2 regions of the Paraliobacillus sp. JSM ZJ581 genome follow, and region 1 is predicted to be linked to the other one. Evidence: riboswitches for the same ligand, from Rfam matches in the RefSeq annotation. Region 1 holds a riboswitch; the other holds the start of a gene.
What was found. A riboswitch is a leader RNA that binds a small molecule or an ion and turns the genes downstream of it on or off. The one in region 1 is predicted to bind lysine.

Region 1 (10,952 bases):
TAAAAATCCAGGTAAACGTATTTCTCCAACTACTTCATTATCTTCATTCAGCCAACCAAATAATATCAAATCAGCATTTTCTTCTGTCTCAAAATGCCATTCTGCTGCTGCTAGTTTTTCTGGCTGATGCGTAGCTAAAAATTTCGCAGAAACATCACCGGCAACTGCAGTTAAGATAGAAAAGATAAACATAGAAATAACAGTTAATTTTAATGCTTTCTTATGATATGTTTTTGCTCCTTTTTTGCGCAATAAAGCAAATGCTGCAATTGCTGCTAAAATAGCTGCAACTGTCACATATGATCCACCTAGAACGTGAGCCACCCTAGTTGGTGTAGAAGGATTCAACATTGCAGCTATTGGATTTACTGCTGTAAACTCACCGTTCTGCATTAAAAATCCGTCAGGTGTATTCATAAATGAATTCACTGTTGTGATAAATACAGCTGAAATTCCTGCCCCGATTAAAACTGGTATAGAAAATAACCAATGGATATATTGATTTTTAAAACGATCCCAAGTATATAAATAAATCCCTAAGAAAATCGCTTCAAAAAAGAAAGCGAATACTTCCATAAATAATGGCAATGCGATCACATTACCGGCCAGTTGCATAAACTGAGGCCAAACTAAAGACAGTTGCAATCCAATAGCAGTACCAGTCACAACACCAATTGCCACTGTGATTACAAATCCACGTGCCCAACGCTGTGCTAATAAAATATAATGCTCGTCCTTCTTTTTAATTCCGATAAATTCTGCAATTGAAATAAATAATGGCACACCTACGCCTAAGGTGGCGAAAATAATATGAAATCCTAAAGTCATTGCTGTAATTAATCGACTCATGATGACTGGATCAAATTCCACTTCTATCCCTCCATTTTCTCTTTGTGAAATTCATAACTTTTTCATTATAGCATTTATTAGGTTAGAATGTTTTTCTTTAGTACATTTTAAACTTAATCGTTTATAAAGTTGTGTACTATCCGTGACTTTTTTATGACATGTTTGTGACAAATTCAAAATAAACAATAGGATTGCGTAATAGAAAAAGACATCACACTTGATTAATTAGTGTATGCCTTTTCTATCTTTACTTATTCATTTGAATGTCTATTCAGCAATTGCTTTCCAAATATTATTTGTAAATGTAACTGGATCGTCGATAGAAAGTCCTTCAATCAACAAAGCTTGGTGATATAATATATTTGTCAACAAATCCGTTTTTTGGATATCCTCTTTTTCATAAGCCGTTTGCATTGTTTTAAATACATCGTGATGCATGTTAATTTCTAAAATTTTATCTGCTTTTAGCTGAGGATTATCAGGCATCATATTTAATACCTTTTCCATCTCAATGGATATCTCACCATCATTACTTAAACAAACAGGATGTGATTTCAGCCGTTTAGAAATGCGTACATCTTTCACTTTATCTGCCAATACAGATTTCATATGATCTAACAATGCTTTATTTTCTTTCATTTCTTCTTCTGTATTCTCTTCTTCATCTGGTTCAAACCCTAAGTCACCGCTTGAAACAGATTTAAAATCTTTTTCTTGATAGGTTGCTAGCATTTTTATGGCAAATTCATCAATATCATCGGTTAAATAAAGAATTTCATATCCTTTGTCTAAGACAACTTCCGTTTGTGGTAGGCGTTCTATTCTTTCATTCGTTTCTCCAGTCGCATAATAAATGTATGGTTGATCTTCAGGCATACGTTCTACATATTCAGCAAGAGAAACTAACTTGTTTTCTTTTGATGAATAAAAAAGTAATAAATCTTGCAATGTTTCTTTGTTTTGCCCAAAATCACTGTAGACACCATATTTTAGCTGGCGTCCAAATGAAGCATAAAACGTTTCGTATTTGTCACGGTCATTCTTTAGTAACTTTTGTAATTCAGTCTTAATTTTCTTGTTAATATTTTTCGCTATTAATTTTAACTGACGGTCATGCTGTAACATTTCACGAGAGATGTTAAGTGAAAGATCTTCTGAATCAACCAATCCTTTAACAAAACTAAAGTAATCAGGTAATAGATCTGCACATTTGTTCATAATGAGCACACCATTAGAATATAATTCTAGACCTTTTTCATATTCAGCAGAGTAGTAATTGTATGGCGTGCTTTCAGGTATATACAAAATCGCATCGTAACGAATATTTCCGTCCACACTTAAATGAATATGTTGAAGAGGCTGATCAAAACCGTAATGCTTTTCTGTGTAAAATTGATTATAATCTTCATCACTTAATTCATTTTTATTCTTTTTCCAAATCGGGATCATACTATTGACTGTTTTTTCTTCAATAACTTCAACAGGATCCTGATCTTCTCCTTGAGGTTCTTTAGTGACAATGTCCATTTTAATAGGGTAACGAATAAAATCGGAATATTTAACAATAATTGACTTTAATTGATCAACATCTAAAAATTGGTCAAAATCATCTTCATCTGTACTCTTTTTTATTGTTAACGCAATTTCGGTCCCTGTATCTGTTTTATTTACAGGTTCAATACTATAGCCCTCAACGCCTTCTGATCTCCATAAATAACCTTGATCACTATTTAGTGCTTTCGTTTTAACAGTTACTGCATCAGCTACCATAAACGCTGCATAAAATCCTACACCAAATTGGCCGATAATATCATGACCATCTTTAATGTCATTTTCTTTTTTAAATGATAATGAACCACTTCTTGCTATAACACCTAAATTGTTAATCAGCTCTTCTTCGGTCATCCCAATTCCTGTATCAGTGATTGTTAAGGTCCGAGATTCTTTATCAGCACTTACTTTTATGTAATAATCTTTTGAGTTGAATGTAAGAGACTCATCTGTTAGCGCCTTATAATATAGCTTATCAATGGCATCACTAGCATTTGAGATTAATTCTCGAAGGAAAACTTCTCGTTGTGAATAAATGGAGTTAATCATCATTTCTAATAGTCTTTTTGACTCTGCTTCAAATTGTTTCGTTGGCATGTTTATGCTCCTCTCTTATTTTCAGATAATTAGATTTAGCAGTCAGTTAAAAAGAGTGCTAACATTAATTATTTACCATAGATAAGAGTAGCTGTCAATCCAAGCTAATTTATTACAAACGATAATCTGTACTATAATTGTTTCTTTCATAATCTACATGATATATATTTTGTTCTTTGCGTTTCTTAATTTTGTTCCATTGTGAAACTAATTCATGAAACCAATCTTCATCACGAGTCTCAAGTGCCATGTTAATTAATATATATAATTGATTCTCCGTTTTTGCGAAATCACTAGTTAAACGATTAACTTTTGATGGGTTAATTTGAATACTTTGTCCCGTCAACATCTTATTATCACAAGCAACAACGTGAATTTGGACAACATTATGATTGAATTCAGTTTTTTCAACAAATCCGTGCATTAAAATCCCTTTACTTGACTTCGCCCTAACCCAATCACCAATTTGAATTGTCGAATCTTTATTTATCCTCATATAACGCCACCACCTTTTATAATAATCACTATCCATGCCAATAAATATAGCTTTAAATAATTTGACTAAAAATTATGAATAGTTACGCTATATTTTATTTAGAAACAAATAGATTGTCAATCTATTTGCACTTGATTAGTTATAGTTGGACAAATATAATAAATTTTCTTGTGAATAAACCCAATGAAGCTATTGCAACTATCTTAAATATTTGATAAAGTATGACTAATATTTCTATAACTTCAATTGAACATTGAAGTGAGTATAGAGGAGCAAAGACCAATAGTAAGCTTTATGAAGCGGATGAACGCTAATGATTGAAGCTCAAAGGGGAATTTGCCGAAGTGAATAAACGTTCATCATTTTATTCACTGGTACTGTTATTGAATAAATACAGTACTGTCATATAGTAATTACATGCTATATGGAGGGCTATCTCACGCATCATAAAAATACTAATTGATGCAGCGCCGAGTCCTTCGTCGCTGTTTTTTTATGATGAGATACGCTCTATTCAATCGCATCGCAGATTACTTTTAAATTATGAGTAGAGGTGAATTTTACATGCAATTTGGTCGTTTATTAACCGCTATGGTTACTCCATTTGATGATGAGAGAAACATTGATTATGAAAAAACAAAGGAGGTCATTAATCATTTACTATTGAATGGAACAGAGGGAATTGTTATAACAGGAACGACTGGAGAATCTCCAACTTTAACAGAAGACGATAAAGTCGATTTTATTCGTTTTGTTGTTCAGCATGTTGATAAACGTATTCCAGTAATAGCAGGAACAGGATCAAATAATACACAAGCATCAATCGTTCTTACTAAGAAAGCAGAAACTATAGGGGTTGATGGTGTCATGTTAGTAACTCCTTATTACAACAAACCGTCTCAGGAGGGAATGTATCAACATTTCAAAACAATTGCTGAAGCAACTAGTTTACCTGTTATGCTTTATAATATTCCTGGAAGAAGTGTTGTTGGACTCTCGGTAGAAACAATCATTCGGTTATCTAAAATTAAGAATATAACCTCAATGAAAGAAGCAAGCGGAAATTTAGATATGATGACAACAATTATAAATGAAACAAAAGAGAATTTTGATTTATACAGTGGTGATGATAGTTTAACATTACCTGTATTATCTATTGGTGGTAGAGGTGTTGTGTCCGTTTCTTCACATATTATAGGGAATGAAATGCAACAAATGATCACTAATTATATGAATGGTGAACAAAGACAAGCAAGCCTTTTACATCAACAGTTATTACCAACAATGAAAGCTTTATTCTTAGCTCCTAATCCAACGCCAGTAAAAGAAGCATTATGTATGATTGGTTTAGACGTAGGCAGTGTTCGTTTACCTTTAATTCCATTAACTGAAGAGGAACGTGTGAGATTAAGAGGAGCGTTGCAAATAACAAAACAAGAACAAGTTGTATAAAAAACAAGGATGGTTCACTTTTTTTGCAGTAAACCATCCTTGTTTTTTAATTACTTATTCTTTTAATAAACGTGTTTTTCCATCTATTTGCTCAATTTTTTTCTCTTTCATTAGTTTGCCTAATGCTCGTTTAAAAGCAGATTTACTAATTTGAAATACTTGATAGATCATTTCTGGATCTGTCTTATCATTAAAAGGCATTTCACCGTTATGATCGACTAAATATTGCAGTATGATCGCTGCATCTGTTTGCCTAGCCTCTTTTTTTCGAGGCCGTAATGAAATGTTTAATGTACCATCTTCTTTTACTGCAATTACTCGACCATTTATCCACTGGCCTAATCTTGGTTCTTCTTTTCGCTCTGTACGATGGATAAATCCTCTATATCCTTCTTCTGTAATTAATACAGCACCTTCTCTATCCGTTCTGAAAACCCTACCTTCGATATCTTTGTCTAATAATGATTCTGGTGCATGATCCCACGTCCCCTCAAAATCACTCTCAGCTACCGGTTTCGCAAGTAACCTCCCCTTCTTATCCAAGTCTAAAATAACATATAGTTCATCGCCGACTTCAGGCCAGGCCGTTGTGAAAACAGGTAAATCATCACTAGAAACTAAGATGCTTACACAAGTGCCAATATCGACAAACACGCCTAAATCTAACTGTACTTTTGTTACAACTGCCCAATCAAATACATCCGTGCGAGCACTGGGAAGATCTGTTGTTGCATACAATTGCTTTTTTTCCTGATAAAGAAAAACCTCATAGCTTTGATCGAATGCTAAATTCTTTTTGTTACGTTTTTTATTATAAAACACTTGTTCGTCTCCGTTAGATAGTATAAAAGAAGATTCATCTTCACTTACGACATCTAATGTAACAATTTGACCTGCTGCTAATTTTTTCATCTGTCTCCTTCTTTCTATTCCAACATCTAAATGTTATTATAACCGAAGCTATACTCTGATAAAATAGTAAATAACAATTATCTAGTAAAGGTTGAGTAAAATGAAGATATATGTCGATGCAGATGCCTGTCCCGTAAAAGAAATAATTATTCAAGTAGCGATACCTAAAAACATCCTTGTATATTTAGTTAAAAGTTATGCACACTTCTCAACACATCCTGATCCAGAGGGTGTCATTTCTATTTATGTTGATTCTGAGCGTGAAGCAGTTGATTATCGCATACTTTCCATGTTGCGTGCGGGTGATTTAGTAATTACACAAGATTATGGCCTAGCCTCATTAGCTTTAGAAAAGAAAGCTTTTGCATTACACCATAAAGGATTGATCTATACAGCAGATAATATAGATTATTTATTAGAAGTAAGATATCAACACGCACAAGCTAGAAAGAAAAAAATAAGAACAAAAGGACCAAAACGTTTAACGCAAGAAGATAAAGATAAATTTAAAGCAACACTAATAGGTATTTTAACTAATTTTCAGTAAATACTGCATTTTCTATTGACAACGTTTTATGTAATAAGTTAAAGTTTATTTAAATTCCTATTAAACAAATCGGAATAATTAACTAGTGTTGTTGATGAGGTGTCGGTTTTATGTTTTTAACTATTGATAAACTAAATAAGCAATTTTACCATCCAGGTAAACAATGTAGTACGGTATTAAAAGATATCCATTTGTCTGTCGAAGAAGGAGAGTTTATTTCTATTCTCGGCCCGTCTGGCTGTGGCAAATCTACCTTACTTTCCATTATAGCAGGATTAACATCATCAACTTCTGGAATGATTAAGGTACAAGGTAAATCAATTACCCAACCTGGCAAAGATCGAGGCATGGTTTTTCAAGAACCAGCGCTGTTTCCGTGGCTATCTGTCATAGAAAATGTCATATTCCCTATAAAAAAAGAACATAACAAAACAACTGCCAACGAGATAGCCAATAAATATTTAAAAATGGTTCAATTATCTAAGTATGCACATCATTACCCACATGAAATTTCTGGCGGAATGCAGCAAAGAGTCGCTATAGCTAGAGCATTAGTTATGAATCCTAGTTTATTATTAATGGATGAACCATTCGGTGCTTTAGATGAACAAACTCGTTCTAGATTACATGTGCAACTTGAACATATTTGGCGCGATACAAAGAAGACGATTATCTTTATTACACATAGCATTACTGAGTCAATAAAATTGTCTGATCGAGTGATTGTTATGGGTACACAGCCTGGGATAATCTTAACTGATATCAAAATAGATATTCCACGGCCTAGAGAAAAATATAAAGAACAGATGATAAAACTTGAATCACAGATTATGGGATATTTAAAAAGCGAGATTGACAAAGTCATAAGCGAGGAAACGTAATATGAAAACGATCAGTAAACGTATCTTGTTTTTTACTATATTAATAGGTTTTTGGAGTCTTGGATCAGGATTAAATTGGTGGTCAGAAGTGCTATTCCCTTCCCCATTAAGCGTTTTTCATGCACTGTTTAATGGTGTCAAAGATATGACATTAGTTTACGATTTAATTGCTAGCTTTCGTCGTCTAGCGATTGGGCTTAGTATTGCACTTCTATTAGGGACAACGATTGGCGTAATCATTGCTAAATCAAAAACAGCAGATGATACAGTTGGAGCTATGCTACTTGCCCTGCAAAGTGTGCCAAGCATCGTCTGGTTACCACTTGCTATTATGTGGTTTGGACTAAATGAAAAAGCCGTGATCTTTATTGTCATTTTAGGTGGAACATTTGTCATGGCGCTAAACATCCGAACAGGTATTAAAAATGTGCAACCACTCTTTATAAAAGCTGCGCGGACAATGGGTTCTAATGGATTAGATTTATTTAGAAGAGTCATCTTCCCTGCTTCAGTTCCGTATATTGTTACTGGCTCGCGCCTAGCATGGGCATTTTCCTGGAGAGCACTTATGGCTGGCGAATTACTAAGTACAGGTCCCGGATTAGGATATACGCTTCGTTATGCATCTGACTTCGGTGACATGAGTCTAGTAATTGGGGTAATGATAATCATTGGAATTATTGGCTCAATTGTTGATCAACTCATTTTCCAACGTATTGAAAAAAATGTAGCCAAACGTTGGGGATTAGTATAACTAAAAAAATTTAAAGGGGGAAAAATAATGAAAAAAGCAATGTTAAGTATCTTACTTGTCGTATTATTAGGTGGGCTCGTAGCTTGCGGTACATCCTCTTCATCAGCTACCAATAATAATGACACACAAACGGTAACACTTGGGTATTTCCCAAATATTAACCACGTACCTGCTATGGTTGCCAAAGCAGAAGGTTTTTATCAAGAGCATCTTGGAGATAACATAACGATTAAATACAAAACATTTCCAGATGGTGCTTCCTTTATGACCGCATTAAAAACTGGGGAAATTGACGCTGGGCTTGTTGGGCCAGGACCAGCAATGAACAATTATACAACAGGTACTGACGTAAAAATACTTGCAGGTGGTTCTACTGGTGGAACGGTTGTATTAGCAAGGAAGGATAGTGGTATTCAAACCCTAGAGGATATTGAAGGAAAAACATTTATCACCCCTCGTGTAGGTTGCACGCACAATGTACAATTTGAAACCTATATGAAGGATAAAGGTATTACATCAGAACGAATTGGCGGATCTATGGTGCATTCAACTGGTAAGCCTGCACAATATCAATCCATGTTTGAATCTGGTAAAGTTGATATCGCAGTTGCTCCTGAACCTTGGGCTTCTGTTCTAGTGCAAGAAGCAAATGCTAATGTCGTTATTCCTGCTGATGAAATTTCTTTCGGTCAAACATTACCTGCATCTGTACTAGTAAGTTCTGGTGAATCAGTAAAAAATGACCTTGATACCATTCAAAAAATTGTTGATGCACATAAACAAGCAATTACTTTTATTAATGATAATCCTGAAAAATCAAAAGAAATTACGATAAAAGATATTAAAGAAGAAACTGGTCAAGAATTAAGCAAGCAGGTAATTGATGGTGCGTGGGAGAATATTGGTTTCACCTATGAATTAAATGCAGATGAAGTTCAGGCATTTGGCGATGCTTCATTTGATTTGAAGTTTTTAAAAGAAAAACCTGATTTTACTGATTTGATCGACACGCAATTTATAAAATAAACAAGAAAACAAGGCGTTAATTAGACGCCTTGTTTTCTTGTTTTTCATCTACAATTACCGCTAGCCTGCTTTGATCCCAGCGCTTTGCTGTTTCATCAGGTACCTCATATTCTTTATCTGCTCGTAATAACTGATCATTGTATTTTGTTTGAACTAACATTTTCACTTTGGTCATTTTTCCCTCATCCTCAACCTTTAAACTGGAAAAGATAGTCGTGTAACGCACTACTACCTTTTTATATTTATTATAACATAGAGAGGCTTAGATTGATTATTTAATATCTCTATTTATACCTGTTACTAAGATGCCAATTACATCACTATCCAATGAAAATTCAATATTTATTTGATTGCTTTTGTCAAAATAGCCGATTATATTTGCACCTGTATCCGTTGTTTCATAATAGCTATCTCCATATGCTTCTATCACATCTTCTTTTGAACTACCGATGTATATTCCTTTATCAGTTTGGTATTTTCTATTTGTGAAAGAATATCTTTCAACAATGCCTTCGACTATTTTGAATTCCAAAGCGTTTCCATAAATAAGGTAAGTGGATTTTGTGTTTTTTGATTTTTTCGTTAAATCTGGCTTTTCGAATGCACTTATTACTTCCTTTTCTTTTGAACCAATCGATACCGTTTCTATTGCTTCTTTAGATAGATCCGTATTTTCCGTTTCCTTATAGAAATCTATTTTATTTTTTGTTCCACACCCACTTAAGTATAAATAAAACAATAGAAAACTTATAATAAACGTATCTTTATGCTTGATATAAGCACTTCCCTTTACATATGATTTATTCATCTACAACATGTTCTTCTCCATCTTCCGTATAAGATTCCATTATTATTTTATTATCTTCATTTTGATAATAGTAATATGTTTTAGCATCATTTTTTAATTTGATACTAACCATAAAGTTTTTATTACCACTCAAGTTAGCGATAAAGGGTTTACTAGATACTATTTCATCCTCGGACATGTTTTTCTCTGTTGTTAAATACTCAACTACGTTATTTTCTACACTATTTTTTTTGAATTCTACAAACGCAAAGAAACTGCCAACTAAAATAATTACGACTAATATCGCAATCCATAATTTTTTTCTTTTCATTTTAACCAACCTTTCTACGTTTCTATATTATATTAAATAATAAATTTAGCAGAATTAATAGTAAAATATTTCATCAATAGAAAAATACCACCAAAATAGCTAATGCTAATTTAGTGGTATCTGTTCTAACGTCATATCTATTTTTACTCATCAAATAAATTCATACTCAAATATCGTTCTCCTGTATCTGGTGCGATACAAACGACACGTTTTCCTTTTCCTAATCGTTTGGCAAGATCAATTGCTGCGAAAACGGCTGCAGCTCCAGAAGGACCAATAAAAATCCCTTCTTTCTCCCCTAGTTGCTTAAACATATTTATTGCCTCATCATCTTGAATTGGCATGATCTCATTGTATATCAATGTATTCAAAATTTCTGGAATAAAACCAGGACTAGTGCCGACTAGTTTATGCTTACCTGGTTTTCCTCCAGAAAGCACAGGAGATCCTTTAGGTTCAACTACCATAATATAAATATCCGGTAAAAGTTCTTTTAATGTTTCTCCTGTTCCAGTAATTGTACCACCAGTACCAGCAGTAGCAACAAATGCATCAATTTTTTTGTCCATTTGCTGATAAATTTCTTGTGCAGTTGTTGTTCGGTGAATGTCTGGGTTTGCGGAATTTTCGAACTGTTGTGGCATGAAGCTATTCGATATTTCTGAAACTAACTGCTTTGCTTTTTTAATTGCACCTGGCATTTTTTCATCACTTGGTGTTAGTACAACATCAGCACCGTATGCTTTTAAAATATTTATTCGTTCCTTTG
Region 2 (10,952 bases), on a different contig from region 1:
GAATGTACCAGCTTCAGAAACTTGTAAAAAATCACCTACGAAAAATGCGGTAGGATCATCACCCCAACGTTGACTGAAAGAAAAATAAGCATACATTGCTGCCCAAGCAACAATAATTGGATAATAGGTTGAAATGATAAAAGAAATAGCAATCTGCCACCAACCAACCCATTCCATCCCTTTACTTATCCGCCTAAAAGCCCGAGGTGCTGAACTACGATACTTGTGACCAATCGTATACTCCATTATTAAAAGCGGTATCCCTGCTGTTATTAATGCAAATAAATACGGGAGAAAAAATGCACCTCCACCATTTTCATAAGCAGTAGCTGGAAAACGCCAAATATTTCCTAGCCCAATCGCCGATCCCATCGCTGCAAGTAAGAAACCTAAACGTGTTCCCCATTGTGAACGATTTTCCATGTATAATTCCCCCTCTTCAACTATTCAAATTTTCTGAAAATAAAACAATGTAGAATGTTTTAAATTTTTATTTTTTTCTGATATTTATTGATTATAGCGAGACTACTTACACATGTCAAAAAGAAAATTATGACTATTTTGTGTATATGCTGTTTTCACCAAAAAAAGAGTTGTCCGTAATATTTCGGACAACTCTTTTTTTACGCTCGTTTCTTGTTAACAATCGAGCCTAGTATGAACAAGAGGAGAACAATAACAATGATAGTAGCTATTAGCGAAACAAAGGTTTGTTGTGTAAAACCATAAACAAGATAGCCTACTCCAGCTGCCAAAGCACTCATAAAGGCATATGGTATCTGTGTTAATACATGATCAATGTGGTTTGAACCCGCCCCTGTTGATGAAAGAATCGATGTATCGGAAATTGGTGAACAATGATCGCCAAAAACAGACCCTGCTAAAACAGCAGACATTGCAGGTAATACTAAATCAATATCATAGGCAATTGCAATTTGGGCTGCTATAGGTAACATAATACCAAATGTGCCCCACGATGTTCCTGTAGATAAAGCCATAAAACCAGCAACGATAAATAATAATATAGGTAAATAATTCGCATTGAAAGATAGACGCTCAACAACCTCAGCTAAATAATCTCCAGTACCAATTAAATTAATAATCGATCCGATCATCCACGCAAGAATTAAAATATATATAGCTGGGAGCATCGATTTAATACCCTCTTTAAAAATTAAAATCGTCGTGGATGTGGAAGAACCTTGCTTTAGACTTAGAAATAACGAAACGAATACAGTCGCTAATCCTCCTGCAAATAAAGATAAATTTACATTTGTATTTGCAAATAAAGTGAAAATAGTTACTTGTCCTTCTGTTCCTAAATAACCAGTTATAAGCATTGAAATAACTGTTATTAGTACGAGTATGCCTATAGGAAGTAACAAATGACGTATCTTCCCATCTTTATTCGGAGTTAACTTCGATTTTAAATCACCAGCAACATTTTCTTTCGACGTATCAAATAATTCTCCAGTAGCCATTGCTTTATCTTCATGTTTTCGCATTAAACCAAAATTAAAATTAAATATAGCAACAATAAAAACAGATAAGATAGCTGCAAAAGCATAAAAGTTTAGCGGAATCATTCGAACAAATGCTTCTAGCGGTTGATATTCCGTTATTCCCGCTGCTGCAAAAATAGAACCTAATGTACCAATAATAAATGCTCCCCAACTCGATATTGGCGTAATAACCGTAATTGGTGCTGAGGTTGAATCAATGATATAAGCCAATTTCGCTCGAGATACTTTAAATCGATCAGTCACCGGACGTGCTACTTGTCCTACTGCCAAACTATTAAAATAGTCATCGATAAAGATTAGAATACCTAATACAGATGGAATCAATTGCGCCCCTTTCCTTGTTTTCACACGACGTATTGCCCATTCTCCAAACGCTTTATTCCCACCGGATGCTGTCATAAATGCGGTTGTAATGCCTAATAACAATAAAAATGCGAGCAAATATATTTTACTTAGATTCCATCCCTCACCAATGACATAAAAAATATCACGAAAAACAAGCCAAATTTGTTCGAAGCTATCTATTATATTAAATTGATGTAATAAAAGGGCCCCCACAACAATACCAGTACCTAATGATAATAAAATTTTTCTTGTTAAAAGTACAAGCACGAGCATTAGAACAGCAGGGATTAATGAATAAATTGTTCCCTCCACATCATTACCTCCTCAAATTAAATTAAAGAATTTCTCTTTTTGCACTGTTTTCAGGCATCAAAAAAAACAGTAATAGAAATAAACCTATTACTGTTTTTGCATAATTTACAACAAATGATAGTTCAATAAATTATCTTTGATTCGATCAACAGTTCATCACGTGAAAGACATGACAGTATATCTTTTATTCAAAAATATACCAGTAAGGAAGCACTGACAAATGCAATAACCCACTTCGGCAATATAATCCTTTTAACTATCATCTTCGTTGTCAACTCCAATAGTTTACTCATTTTATATTGCGCCTCTATCTCATCGATCTGATAAGGTTTTTAATTCTTTTTTCCTCTCAATATTCTACCAATTTAGCATGATTATTGCAAGGGGTCTACTGGAATAGATAAATTTGGATCTACATCACCATTATTATTATAAAATTGTGGCACCTCACCATTATATCCACCACTACCAATTGGGATTTCTTGCTTTATGTGAGCCGTCTTCGTACCAAAAGGAATAATCGTTCTTATTTCAACTTCAATATGTACGGTTGGCTCAATGTGTATACTATTAATTTTAACACCCGTTACCTTCGTCTCTACTTCAGTACTAACATACCCCACTAGTTCAAGATTAACTGGTATCTTCGGACCTAAATTTGCCAGTAACGGAAGGTTTAATACTTGGCCCAGAGGGATCTCAATCAAATTCGATTTTTGTTGGATCGTTTCTGACGTTGATTGTTCTTGTTGTTCGATATCAACATCTAATGGAGCACTCGTATCTGGAACAACCCCTTGCTCTAATTGATGAATGAAATTTTCTACCCGATATTGAATATTCCGCTGCACACGATTTTCCATTGCTGCGTTAATTTTGTAACTAACCACTTGTCCGTCATCACCATATTGAAACTCAATTAAATCTTCTACTTGCAAATCTTCATTCAATTTTTTATTCACTGCAATGCCCATCGCCATATTTGCATATTGTTTATTTTTTGTTTCAGCAATGTCTAATAAAACTGGTTTAATACCTTTATTTACAATTATCAGACTAATTGAAGTGAGCACTACGAACAGTACAGCCGTTAAAAAAAGCAACTGACGAGTAGCAGGTGGTTTTCGCTGACGTTTTACCCGTGTTTTTTTCCACACAAAAATCCCCCCTATTAGAGCATATGCGCTATATTAGAGGGTAGACATCTTTTGTTTAATCTAAATTGCGTAATCAATCACTGTTAGATTAAGTTCCTTAGACAAATCAATATCATAAGGAGTAATATTTTGTTCTTGCTCTTTAATTACACGAACAATCGGTCTTTCATACATAAGATGATTTTGTTTAACTACTATCGCAATACGATTATCATTCAAACGAATAGTCGATCCATTTGGAAAAACGGCAATTGTATTTTTAAACGTACGAACAATTTCTTGATCGTAAAGTGAGCCACTTCCTGCATACAATATTTCCAGCCCTTCATGAGGAAGCATCGCATCACGATAAATGCGGTTACTTGTAACAGCATCAAACACATCAGCGACTGCTAATATTTTTCCAAACGGATGAATATCTTTTTCTTTAATTCCCCTTGGATAACCCGAACCATCTAAACGTTCATGATGCTGATACGCACAATGTGCTACTAATAACGGGAGTGCTGTGGATTGTCGCAAATAGTTAAATCCTTTTTCCGTATGTGATTTAATCATTTCAAATTCTTTATCATTTAATTTTCCAGTTTTATTTAATATTTCCTCTGAAATAAACATTTTACCAACATCATGTAGCATCGCACCTAGGCCTAATTGATGGATTTGTTTAGCAGGTAGTTTCAATTCTGTTGCAAGGGCTAAAGCATACATCGTTACGTTAACAGAATGAGAGAATAAGTAATCATCACTAATTAATATATGAGACATAACAGTTAACACTTCTTGATCATCTCTTAACTGATCGATCATCGAATCAACAACTTTTGACATGTTCTCATTCGTTTTATCTATCAAATGCAACTTATTTCCTAGATCCATATCTTGATACGTTGCAAATGATTGTTTCACTGTTTGTACCGCTTCGATACGTAGTTCTTCCGAAATCGGTGAAGGAACTAAAATATCTTCAGTCATTTCATCTTTTATATACACATAGGTAATACCTAGTTCTCGTAAGCGATAGACCATTCCACTTGTCAATTTCATATTCTTTTGAATCAGCACTTTGCCTTTATCATTAAATATTGGTTTAGCTAATTCTGAACCCTCTTTAATGGACCTCGTAGCAACTAATCTCATAACGCTCTCCTAACTAAAAGCAATAATCTAACTCAACTACCACAAATAGTATCAAATTTTCAAACAATAATCTACATTATTTTTATATAATCTGTGACTTTTTAATCATTACCGGCATATTTCATTAAAGTTTGTACAAGTAAATCGCGCATAAATTCAGGCACAAAAAATTCCTTCGAGGTTGATCGAGCAATTTCAGGTAATAATTGTCCGAACGTAAACATATCTGCTAGTGCTAAACTATAGGTTCGGTTCATATCTAACGGCTTTTGATTACAGGTGACAGTTTTCAACACTTCATTTCCTTCTATATCTATCTTGGAATCAAGTTCTAATCCAGCAAATGTCATTTTTCCAATTACCTCACCACGAAATCCATAACCTTCAACTTTTAATTCCATAAACGTTTTAGTTAAAACACCACGAATAACTTCTATTAATTCCTTACCAGTTAATTGAACAACGCACGGGTTAATCGGATGTGGACAAATTCGATGAACAGTAGCATAGTTCACTTCACCAGCTGGAAGTGACTCTAGTAATAACCCTGCATTTAACATAGCAAAATCAGCTTTGGTCCAATCGAGTAATGTATCTGTTAATCGTTGTAAAATCATAGTTATTCGGTACCATTCTACTTCTAGTGGATGCTGCAGATTAGCTATTCGTTGATCCAACAACTGATTCGAACGTATTGTTTGCTCTTGGATTAATTGAGCCGATTCCTTATCATCTGACAAGTGATCAATTTGTGTTGCATATGCTTGCTTATTAACTAATTTCTTTTGGGTATGGTCCCAGGTTAGAATTACCTCTCCGACAAAGTGACCAAATTTTCCAGCTGCAGTTAAAATCGATTGATTCACTTCTTTTCCATTTCGAAACAAATGATGGGTATGTCCACCAACAATTACATCTATCATTGGGTAATTTTTTGCTATTTGTTCATCATCATTTATACCAAGATGAGATAATAATATAATAATATCTGCTTGCTTTGTTAATTGTTCTATTTCTCGTTCTAATGCCTCATATGGATCTTCTACTGTCCAACGAAGTGGTTCATAAAAAGCATAGAAAGGGGCAGTTAGACCGATGATGCCTATTGTTAAACCTGAACCCGTTTCTCTATAAGTTGTTGCACGGAGCCAATCAGGGTTATCCCCATCACTACTATGTAAATTTGCACAAACAATTGAAAAATCCGCTTCATCATATAGTTGATACAAGCTGTCATGGTTTAGTGTAATCCCTTCATTATTCCCTAATGTTACGACATCATAATTCGCTTGATTTAATAAAGATACATTTCCTTGTCCTAATAGGGCTTCAGACATCGGATGTACACGATCTAGGTGATCTCCATTATCTAATAAGAGCATATGTTGCTTTTCTTTTAAATGTTTTGCTCGTTTTTCTTTTATAAAAGAAACAATTTTAGGCCAATTTTCAAAATGGCTATGTAAATCACTTGTATAATACAAAAATAACTGTTCTTCCATTTGTTCATACCCCTTTAGTAGGTTCCACTGTTTCTTATTCACTGATATTCGCTACTTCTCATTATATTTTAGCATCCTTTCTTTTGAAAGCGATTATCTATTTATAATTTAAAGAAAAGAGCCCGATAATCATCGGACTCAACTTCTTACTATATTTTTATTAACGGATTGAACCTTCCATCTCGTAACTAATGACTAAAAAAAATCATTAACTATAAAACGCAGTCAAATTACCTGTTAATATAACGTTTGACATTATAGCTTCATCATTAAATATCAATTAGACTTGGTATAAAGTTAGCACGAAAACAAAGAGCAATTAACATATGCAATTAAACTACATTGAGACTTTTCATTCACACTAATTGATAAAATTATAATATATAGAGTTGTTCGTTTTTCGAAAAACTCTTTCTTTATATACCATAACATTTTTCTTGAAAAGAGAAAAGCAAATGATTTTCAAGAAAGAAATTACAACTACACAAGAAATCAAAATCGAAACAATGAAGTTAGAGAATTCACATGAAATGATTGCACAACAGTTTGCTCAATAATTTCACCTCCAAAAGACCATTCAGTTAACTGTTTTAGCAGGAGATATTTAAAGCAAGAATACTAGATTTCTTAACCTTTTAATTTTTATTTCATAAAAAAATGAAATGCTTTAAAAAAGTAAAACTACTTATATCAAAGTTTCCTTACAAAAGTGACATTCTCTTTGTTATTTGAAAACGCTTTAGGTATTTGTTGTTCTTATTCTTAATTCTATTTTCTTATTTTTTTATAGAAAACGTAAATCGCATTACTAAGTACGATAGCTAAAACAACTAGGCATCCTAGCACAAATTTCGGATTCAATTCTTGTTGGATAATTTCTACTTATCAAGTACAATCAATAACACTCAACCTATTGATAAATATTGAGTTTCACATCATTCACTCATCACTATTTTCGTTAAATTCTAAAGATAGAGTAGATTAACTTGTTCAATCACTATTAGTCATTTCTATTATATTACATCTATATTCCAATTCGAAGTTTTGTTTTCAATTTTTTCCTATTTTATTTCAACTTAATCATTTATATCCGAAATTGTTAAGAAGAGAATTTCCATTAATACAACTTAGTCAATTCTCCTACTGACGGACGATTATTTTTTAAGATCCCCATGCTTGCTTTACTGCACACATTTATCGAAAGTTGATCCTGTTAAATCATATGCACGTATAAATTCACACGTATTTTCCTCTCTCATAAAGTTACATCATTTGGCTTTTAAACTCTACAATAAACACCATGCTTGTTCTTTTTTAGTAATGGAAAATTCTTCTTAGTTTCAGTTTATTTTGTTTAGTCAACCAATTTATATTACTTTAGACATGAATTGATTTTATTTAAGCACAAACAAAAAACACCCTTGTCACAGACGTTGTTGTGACAAGGGCTTTCAGTATTAACCGATTGAACCTTCCATCTCATAAGAAATTAGACGATTCATTTCAACTGCGTATTCCATTGGAAGTTCTTTTGTAAATGGTTCTATGAAGCCCATTACAATCATTTCAGTTGCTTCTTCCTCAGAAATTCCACGACTCATTAAATAGAACAATTGCTCTTCTGATACTTTAGAAACTTTTGCTTCGTGCTCCAATGAAATATTTTCATTATAAATCTCATTGTAAGGTATCGTATCTGAAGTAGATTTATTATCCATGATTAATGTGTCACACTCTATGTTAGAACGTGCTCCATCTGCTTTACGCCCAAAATGGACAATGCCACGATAAGTTACTTTACCACCGTGCTTGGAAATTGATTTAGAAACAATCGTTGACGACGTATTTGGTGCTAAATGATACATTTTTGCTCCTGCATCTTGGTGTTGCCCTTTCCCTGCAAATGCAATCGATAAGGTCATCCCACGCGCGCCTTCTCCTTTTAAAATAACAGAAGGGTACTTCATTGTTAACTTAGAACCGATGTTCCCATCAACCCACTCCATTGTTGCATTGGCATCACATGTTGCACGCTTTGTCACAAGGTTATACACATTATTTGCCCAGTTTTGAATCGTTGTATAACGACAATAGGCATCCTTCTTAACAAAAATCTCAACGACCGCGCTATGCAGCGAATTCGTTGTATACGTAGGAGCTGTACAACCTTCAACATAATGAACAGAAGCACCTTCGTCTACAATGATTAATGTACGCTCAAACTGTCCCATATTTTCTGAGTTAATTCGGAAATATGCTTGCAACGGCGTATCTGTTTTTACTCCTTTTGGAACATAAATAAATGATCCACCAGACCAAACAGCAGAATTCAATGCTGAAAATTTATTATCTGTTGCTGGAATAACTTTTCCAAAGTATTGTCTAAACAATTCTTCATTTTCTTTTAATGCCGTATCTGTATCTTTAAAGACAATTCCTAGCTTCTCTAAATCTTCCTTCAAATTATGATAAACTACTTCCGATTCATATTGTGCAGATACACCAGCTAAATATTTTTGTTCTGCTTCTGGTATACCTAATTTATCAAATGTTTGTTTAATTTCATCTGGTACTTCATCCCATGAACGCTCTGAGCGCTCTGATGGCTTAACATAATAGGTGATTTCATCAAAATCAAGTTCCGAAAGATCTCCACCCCACTGTGGCATTGGTTGCTTATAAAATTGCTCCAATGCTTTCAAACGATAATCAAGCATCCATTGTGGTTCTTCTTTCATTCGAGAAATTTCTTCGACTACTTTTTTTGTTAGCCCTTTTTCTGTACGAAAAATAGAAACATCACGGTCGTGAAAGCCATATTTATATTCTCCAACTTCAGGTGCCTTTTTAGCCATGTCCTACCCCTCCTATTGTATTAATTATTTATCTATCCCTTTTTCCATTGCTTTCCACGATAAAGTTGCACACTTAATTCTAGCAGGAAATTTCGCTACACCTTGCAACGCCTCTATATCTCCTAAATCCATATCTTCTGTGTCCACATCATTCCCTAACATCATTTCAGAGAAAACTTTAGACATATGCAACGCATCTTCGGTGGATTTACCTTTTATTGCTTGTGTCATCATAGAAGCAGATGACAAGCTAATGGAACAACCCTCTCCTTCAAATTTAGCGTCTTTTACAATATCATCCTCTACTAATAAATGTAGTTGAATGCGATCACCACAAGTTGGATTATTCATGTTAATCGTTAGAGATTCTTCATCAAAAGAGCCGCGGTTGCGCGGATTTTTATAGTGATCCATAATTACCTGTCTATATAAAGTGTCTAAATTATTAAAAGACATCACCAAAAAACTCCTTTGCTCTTTGTAAAGCTGTTATAAATCGATCAACATCATCTGTTGTATTATACAAATAGAAACTAGCTCTTGCTGTTGCAGTAACTTGTAACCACTTCATTAATGGTTGCGCACAGTGATGTCCAGCTCGAACCGCAACACCTTCAGCATCTAATACAGTTGCTGTGTCATGTGGATGCACATCTGCTAAATTAAAAGTGATTAATCCTGCACGATTTTCTGGTCCGTATATTTCTATTCCATCTATTGTTTTTAATTGTTGCATCGCATGCGTAACTAGCTCTGTTTCATGCTCAGTTATATTATCCATACCAATTGTATTGAGAAAATCAATGGCAGCTCCCAAGCCGATAGCACCAGCTATAATTGGTGTACCACCTTCAAATTTCCACGGGAGCTCCTTCCAAGTCGAATCATATAAATCAACGAAGTCAATCATTTCGCCTCCGAATTCAACTGGTTCCATCTCTTCCAATAATGCTTTTTTACCATAAAGTACACCTATTCCAGTTGGTGCACACATTTTATGACCTGAAAAAGCATAGAAATCACAATTTAATGCTTGCACATCTACTGCCATATGAGGAACAGCTTGTGCACCATCAACAACAATAATTGCACCATTCTTGTGAGCAATGTCTGCAACTTCTTTAATTGGATTAATTGTCCCTAATACATTGGAAACATGCGTCATAGCAACAATTTTTGTATTTGGTGTAATTGTTTCTTTCACATCTTTTAGTGTTATCGTACCATCCGATTGTAGCGGAATATACGTCAAAGTGGCTCCAGTTTCTTTAGCAACTTGCTGCCACGGAATGATATTACTATGATGCTCCATTGGTGTTAAAACAATTTCATCACCATGAGAGAGATTCTTATTTCCATAACTGTAAGCTATCGTATTGATAGCAGTAGTCGTACCACGAGTAAAAATCACTTCTTCTGTTGATTGGGCATGAATAAAAGCTCGAACCTTCTCTCTTGCTCCTTCATACTGATCCGTTGCACGTGTCCCTAGCGTATGAACACCACGATGTACATTTGAATTATTCAATCTGTAATAAGCGTTTACCGCTTCAATAACTGACATAGGCTTTTGTGACGTAGCTGTTGAATCCAGATAAACTAAAGGATTCCCATTAATTTCTTGGTTTAAAATTGGAAATTGAGAACGGATTGCCTTTACATCCATTAGTAAACTTTCCTCTCAATCACTTCTGTAAGTTGTTCGCGTACAGATTTTATTGGAATTTCATTCACAACAGGTGCTAAGAAACCATGAATAATTAAACGCTCTGCCTCTTGTTTAGAGATTCCTCTACTCATCAAATAATATAACTGAAGTGGGTCTACTCTACCAACAGAAGCTGCGTGCCCAGCAGTTACATCATCTTCATCAATTAGTAGGATTGGATTTGCGTCTCCACGTGCGTTTTTACTTAACATTAAAACACGAGATTCTTGCTCAGCATTTGCTTTTGTACCACCGTGTTCAATTTTTCCAATTCCATTAAAGATTGCAGATGCACTGTCTTTCATCACACCATGCTGTAAAATAAGTCCATTCGATTGTTTTCCATAATTCACAATTTTAGCAGTGAAATTCTGTGTTTGATCTCCACGTCCTACTGAAACTGCTTTCGC

Region 2: it holds a riboswitch for lysine, as region 1 does, so the genes downstream of both, ACH6CY_RS09505 (Na+/H+ antiporter NhaC family protein) here and dapA (4-hydroxy-tetrahydrodipicolinate synthase) in region 1, are expected to answer to the same signal.

What each region holds. Positions count from the first base shown of each region.
Region 1 covers NZ_JBISEP010000001.1:93,885-104,836, forward strand. Annotated here, with positions in the region: gene ACH6CY_RS00530 (cytochrome ubiquinol oxidase subunit I) at 1-849, opposite strand, end outside; gene htpG (molecular chaperone HtpG) at 1,117-2,997, opposite strand; gene ACH6CY_RS00540 (IDEAL domain-containing protein) at 3,110-3,493, opposite strand; lysine riboswitch at 3,751-3,936, shown strand; gene dapA (4-hydroxy-tetrahydrodipicolinate synthase) at 4,058-4,945, shown strand; gene ACH6CY_RS00550 (CvfB family protein) at 5,000-5,857, opposite strand; gene ACH6CY_RS00555 (YaiI/YqxD family protein) at 5,958-6,404, shown strand; gene ACH6CY_RS00560 (ABC transporter ATP-binding protein) at 6,515-7,285, shown strand; gene ACH6CY_RS00565 (ABC transporter permease) at 7,287-8,039, shown strand; gene ACH6CY_RS00570 (aliphatic sulfonate ABC transporter substrate-binding protein) at 8,067-9,065, shown strand; gene ACH6CY_RS00575 (hypothetical protein) at 9,082-9,240, opposite strand; gene ACH6CY_RS00580 (hypothetical protein) at 9,337-9,873, opposite strand; gene ACH6CY_RS00585 (hypothetical protein) at 9,866-10,183, opposite strand; gene cysK (cysteine synthase A) at 10,327-10,952, opposite strand, start outside.
Region 2 covers NZ_JBISEP010000015.1:8,886-19,837, forward strand. Annotated here, with positions in the region: gene ACH6CY_RS09500 (sodium-dependent transporter) at 1-423, opposite strand, end outside; gene ACH6CY_RS09505 (Na+/H+ antiporter NhaC family protein) at 624-2,180, opposite strand; lysine riboswitch at 2,322-2,498, opposite strand; gene yunB (sporulation protein YunB) at 2,555-3,337, opposite strand; gene ACH6CY_RS09515 (HD-GYP domain-containing protein) at 3,398-4,477, opposite strand; gene ACH6CY_RS09520 (bifunctional metallophosphatase/5'-nucleotidase) at 4,579-6,021, opposite strand; gene sufB (Fe-S cluster assembly protein SufB) at 7,437-8,834, opposite strand; gene sufU (Fe-S cluster assembly sulfur transfer protein SufU) at 8,859-9,290, opposite strand; gene ACH6CY_RS09535 (cysteine desulfurase) at 9,280-10,500, opposite strand; gene sufD (Fe-S cluster assembly protein SufD) at 10,500-10,952, opposite strand, start outside.